2 linked regions of the Pelodictyon luteolum DSM 273 genome follow. The protein of the gene in region 1 interacts with the protein of each later gene in a pairwise test. Links are inferred from orthologs where the notes say so. Each region holds a gene or a part of one and is shown on either strand. Other genes may lie near its edges.

Evidence for each region. Proteins that work in one complex are often made in the same cells at the same time.
Region 2: the proteins of ftsA (region 1) and PLUT_RS02870 interact in binary tests that used the Escherichia coli proteins (3 or more experiments, as listed by UniProt). The link is inferred for Pelodictyon luteolum DSM 273 from one-to-one orthologs.

Annotation. Positions count from the first base shown.
Region 1 is NC_007512.1:2,335,716-2,338,573, forward strand. Bases 2-2,808 are described here. They hold ftsA (cell division protein FtsA), read right to left. Parts: upstream 2,156-2,808; coding sequence 848-2,155; downstream 2-847. Other genes in these bases: ftsZ (cell division protein FtsZ), read right to left, coding at 2-809; PLUT_RS10885 (cell division protein FtsQ/DivIB), read right to left, coding at 2,180-2,808. Outside these bases: more of ftsZ, read right to left, coding at 1-1; more of PLUT_RS10885, read right to left, coding at 2,809-2,858. UniProt on the Escherichia coli protein: Essential cell division protein that assists in the assembly of the Z ring. May serve as the principal membrane anchor for the Z ring.
Region 2 is NC_007512.1:645,232-648,210, reverse strand. Bases 1-2,928 are described here. They hold PLUT_RS02870 (rod shape-determining protein), read left to right. Parts: upstream 1-914; coding sequence 915-1,943; downstream 1,944-2,928. Other genes in these bases: bshA (N-acetyl-alpha-D-glucosaminyl L-malate synthase BshA), read right to left, coding at 1,978-2,928; hisD (histidinol dehydrogenase), read right to left, coding at 1-642. Outside these bases: more of bshA, read right to left, coding at 2,929-2,979. UniProt on the Escherichia coli protein: Forms membrane-associated dynamic filaments that are essential for cell shape determination. Acts by regulating cell wall synthesis and cell elongation, and thus cell shape.

The DNA.
Region 1 (2,858 bases):
TTCACCAGCACGCCTTTCGATCCATTGATGGAGATTCCCTCGAGCAGCGGACTGCCGAGCGCGTCCGAAGCCGCTTTGAGGGCGCAGCGCTCGCCGGCGGCTGCCGCCGATCCCATGACTGCATCTCCTGCCCCCGACATGATGCTGCGCACGTCAGCGAAATCAACATTGACGTGTCCGTGGCTCGTTATGATATCGGCAATCCCCTTTGCGGCGCGGTAGAGGACGTCATTGGCCATATTGTAAGCTTCTGTGGCGCTGACCCCCTCCTCTGCGATGCTGAGGATCTTTTCGTTTTCGACGATGATGAGGGTGTCGATGTACTTACGCAGCTCGGCAATGCCCCCGTCGGCAATGCGTGCTTTCACGTCGCCCTCGAACCCGAACGGGCGTGTGACCACTCCGATGGTGAGGATGCCCATGTTCCGGGCGATTGAGGCGATGACCGGAGCCGCACCCGTTCCGGTGCCCTTACCCATGCCGGCGGTGATGAAGACCATGTCGGCGCCCTCGAGCTGGGCAGCGATGATGTCGCGGTCGTCATCTGCCGCCTGTCGGCCCTGTGCAGGATCCGCGCCGGCACCAAGCCCGCCGGTGGCCCGCCGTCCGATCTGCACCCGAAGCGGAGCCTTGGAGTTCAGAAGGGCCTGGCGGTCGGTGTTCATCACGATGTATTCCACGCCGCTGATCTTGCGGTCGATCATGTTGTTGACGGCGTTTCCTCCGCAGCCGCCAACGCCGACGATCCTGATCGTAACGCCTTTCGACTGGTCGCTGTCGAACAGGCCCGGATCGAGTTCAAATGCCATGGCTTATCGCCCTCCCATTTCTTGTTCCGCAGTCCGCCTCACAGCTGCTCCCAGAATTTCTTGAAGCGGTTGAGGATTTTCTGCCAGAAGCCTTCATGAGACTCCTCGGGCTCCGGCTTCGGCTGGGGTTGCGCCCCCTGTCCTACCACCGGTTTCGGCTCAGATGGCCCCGGCGTTACCGGCTCGACCGTCAGCGCATGCTCGAAGGCGTGGCCGACAAGCCCCGTGACGGTTGCGTAAATGGGGCTCTCGACAGCACCGCGGATGCCGCCGGACACCCCTTCGGGGCAACCAGTGCGGACATCAAGCCCGAGGATGCGCGAAGCCAGGGGCTCCGTAGCGCGGAGCAGTGAACCTCCACCAGTGATGATCGCGCCTGCGTGGAGGGCATCGTAGAAGCCCGATTGGTTGAGGGAGTCGCGGACCATCTCGAAAATCTCCGTCATGCGGGCCTCGATGATGAGGGTGAGGGAGCTTCTGGGGAAGTATTTCGACGGGCGTCCCTCGATGCCCTCAACGACAAGTTCCTCGTCCTGGCCGCTTTCGGGCCCGTAGGCGCAACCGTAGGCTATTTTCAGCTCCTCGGCAATGCCGTGAAGGGTCTTCACCCCGTAGGCGATGTCGCCGGTGACGTCGTTTCCGGCCACCTTGATGACGTCCGAATAATGTATCGCCCCGTCGAGATAGACGGCGACCTCGGTCGTGCCTCCGCCGATATCAATGACGGCCACACCGCTTTTGCGCTCGCTCTCCCTGAGGACGGCAAGCCCTGAAGCGATGGGCTCGAAAGTGATGGCACCGACCTCAAGCCCTGCTTTCTCAACGCACTGGCGGATGTTGCGGATCTTCGTTTTCTGGCCGACCACGATGCAGGCGCTGCCTTTCATGGTGGTGCCGGCCATTCCGATGGGATCGGGGAGGCCTTCCTGGTCGTCGACGGTGAATGTCTGCGGAATGACGTGGATTATTTCGTTCTCGATGTCCAGATAACGGATGTTCGAACGGGCCTTCTCAAGAAAACGTCGCACGTCCGACTCGGTAACCACGCCGGTCTGGTTGATGCTGATCTCGGAGGTGCTCGGAATGCAGTGCACATGGGTACCTGATATCCCTACGTTCACTCTGCCGATCCGGATGGAAGACTCCCTCTCGGCGTCGGCGACGGCAAGCCGGATGGCCTCGACCGTCTTGTTGATATTGACGACGGTCGCCCGCTGCAGACCCTCAGATGCCGCAAGGCCACGGCCGAGGAGGTTGAGTTTCCCCCTCGCGTCCTTTTCGGCGACAACGACACACACTTTGGTTGTCCCTATGTCGAGACCAACGGCAATATCGCTTTTGGGCATTGTGTCTTTTCCGTGCATGATGTTCTACTGGGGCGCTTCCGGTGGGGCCTCCCGGGCCGGGGCATCGGTGGTGAAAATCCGGTCGCGGAACCGCAAATCCACCGTCTCGTAAGTTCCGAAACCTTTCTTCGAAACTACCTTTCGCCAGAATATCTCGAATTTTTCCAACTTTTCCTTGAAGTCCCCGTCATTGCCTATAATAAAGCGGGCGGGATCTCCGGCAACCGTAAAATACGTCAATCCTTCGCCGTCAACATGCAGGCTTCGGACGAGAAGCCCCGCATAAGGAGCATCGGCAAGTGCGTCCACGAACTTCCGGACCACCCTGCATTCGTGACCCTCGATCTGCCGGAACCCATATCTCAGGGGCCGGGTCCGTCCGATGCCCGACACCGTGAGAAGTTCCCGGAACCGTGCCCCCCGAAGCATCGTTCGCGGCATCAGCACCCCGTCCCTGTCGATGGCTGAGGGCACTCCGTCAACAATGCTCAGCGCCATCGGCCTGCGCTCCCGCAAGGTAACGCGCAGGATCCCGTTCAGCTCCCGATTGACCGCGGCATCCTTCACCCACGCAATTGCGTTGACCCTTTCAGCAGCCGCCACCGTGTCGACACCGTCCATCGGACGGCCGAGATGGCTCGCAAGGGCGGACTCCACATCGTAAGGGGCAACGATCTCGGCCCCCTCGACCACGATGCTGCGG
Region 2 (2,979 bases), 1.7 Mb from region 1 along the record:
CACATACTTGTTGCCGGGACCGGTGATGATGTCGACTTTGGGGATGGTCTGGGTGCCATAAGCGAAGGCGGCAACGGCCTGTGCGCCGCCAAGACGGTATACGGAGGTCACGCCGGCGACAGAAGCCGCGGCGAGAATGTGCGGACTGACCGCCCCCGAAGCATCGCAGGGCGTGGTCATGAAGATCTCGCCAACTCCGGCGACGCGCGCGGGGGCCGCATTCATCAGGACGGAAGAGGGATAGGATGCCTTGCCGCCGGGCACGTAAAGCATAGCCCTGTCCATGGGGGTAACACGCTGGCCGAGCACGACACCGCCTTCACCCTCATAGAAAAAGCTGTTTTCCACCTCATGGCGGTGGAAACGGAGGATATTCTCCCATGCCTCCTCAAGCACCCTGATGAATGCGGGATCGGCCTCCTCTCTTGCGCGAAGGATATCCTCTTCCGGCACCTGCATGGAGGTGAGGACTGCGCCCTGGAAGCGCTCGGTGTATTCCAGCACGGCCATGTCGCCGCGGAGGCGGACGGCCTCGAGTATGTCGGTAACGGCCCGCTGGACCTCGGGATCGAAGTCAACACTGCGCCCTATCTGGCGGAAGAGGGCATCGCGGTCATCGAGAAATCGGTAAAGCTTGAGCACTGCCACAATCGTTGAGGTTGAAGTCCTGTAATGCACTGGTGACAATGTACATAATAGCGGCCACCCTTGAAAATCAGTTCCACGCGCCTATGGCGGTTTTCAGTGCAGGCGGAAAGCCGATGGAGCATAAATAAAATAGTAAGGACGGCACCGCTGAATTCATTTGAAAAAAAATTTCTATTAAGTACTTTAGAGGTCAAACACCTTGGAACACAGCGGAAACGAGCTCTTTTCCAAGACACCCATGCACAACATCCAGATCCATGCCCGCCATGAGCTTATTCAACAGTCTGTTCCGCGACATTGCCATCGACCTCGGAACAGCCAACACCCTTATTTTCATCCGCGATCAGGGTGTCGTCCTCAATGAGCCCTCCATCGTTGCCCGTGACCGCAATACCGGCAAAGTCGTAGCCATCGGCCACGACGCCCTTCTCATGCACGAAAAGACCCATCCGGGCATCGTCACCATCCGTCCGCTCGCAAGCGGCGTCATCGCAGACTACGAGGCCACAGAAGAACTCATCAAGGGACTGATCAACAAAACCAAGAGCAAGTTTTCCTTCGGTATCCGCCGCATGGTGATCGGCATCCCCTCAGGCATCACTGAGGTGGAAAAACGCGCCGTGCGTGACTCGGCAGAACATGTGGGTGCAAAAGAGGTCTACCTCATCGCTGAACCGATGGCGGCTGCCATCGGCATCGGACTTGACGTGAAGGAGCCGATGGGCAACATGATCGTCGACATCGGGGGCGGCACCACGGAAATCGCGGTCATTTCGCTCGGAGGCATCGCCTCGGGTGAATCGCTGCGCGTTGCCGGCACCGACATCACCAGCACCATCATCCGCCACTTCCGCAAGGCTTACAACCTCGCCATCGGCGAGCGTACGGCTGAGGATGTGAAAATCAAGATCGCCTCCGCCTACAAACTCGACAAGGAAATGACCATGACCGTCAGAGGCCGCAACCTCGTCACGGCACTTCCCGAAGAGCGCGAGGTCAACTCTCCCACCATCAGGGAGGCCATTGCCACCCCGATCAGCCAGATCATCACATCTATCAAAAAGAGCCTTGAAGTCACCAAACCGGAGCTGTCAGCCGACATCCTTGACCGCGGCCTGTTCCTTGCCGGAGGCGGAGCACTCATCAAGGGTCTCGACAAGAAGATCAATGAGGAGACCAAGCTCGCGGTCCACATCAGCGAAGACCCGCTGACCGCTGTTGCCAGAGGCACCGGCGAGGTCCTCGAAAACCTCGACAAGTACCGCAGCGTCCTCATTTCGACCAAGCGCTATTGAGCCCGGAACCTACTACTCTAAAAGCCCCTGCTCCTCAGGGGCTTTTTCTTTTCCCCTCCTGCATGAGCTCCCTGTAAAACGCCTCGTACCGGTCCACCAGAAGCGCCGTCTCGTAACGCCTGGCCTGAAGGACGCATGCATCCGAAAACGCATGCCACATGCCGCCGTCCGAAAGGAGCTGCCTGGCGCGCCCGGTCATTGATGCCACGTCGCCCGGCCTGCAGAGGAACCCGTGGCGACCGTCTTCGATGAACTCCGGGAACCCGCCGACATCGGTACCGATGACCGGCACCCCGCAGGCCATGGCCTCAAGGGCGGCAAGGCCGAACGATTCCGCATTGCTCGGCATCAGCATGAGGTCGGAAACCGAAAGAAGCGGCACGATCTCATTGATCTTGCCGAGGAAACGCACCCTTGAAGTGATGCCGAGCCTCCGCACCTGCGTTTCCGCCTCGCTCCTCTCCGGCCCGTCGCCGACAAGCAGCAGCGTCGCATCAATACTGTCGACGAGGCCGTGAAAGACCTTGACGATGTCCCCGATGCACTTCACCGGCCTGAAATTGGAAATATGGATCACGGTCTTGCCGGAGCCCAGCCCGAGCTCCTTACGGAGATCCGGATTCACGCTCCGGGTGAAAAGAGACGTGTCGACGAAATTCGGGATTACTGCGATATCCTTCTTGGGGAGGAACATCCTCACCGTTTCATCTTTCAGGTACTCCGAAACCGCCGTCACCCCGTCGGACTTGTTGATCACGAGCCGGACGGCGGCCTGCATGCTGCTGTCGGCACCGACAACCGTGATGTCGGTCCCGTGAAGCGTGGTGGCGAGCCGGAAACAGGACGCGTCCGGGCATCGGTCCTCAAGCATCTGGCGAGCAAGCATGGCGCTCATGGCATGGGGAATGGCATAGTGGGCGTGCACCACGTCGAGTTCCTCATACCAGGCAACTTCCGCGATCTTCGAAGCCAGCGCCAGCGAGTGGAACGGGCAGTCAAACAGCGGATAGTGCATGGCCTCCACCTCGTGGTAGAA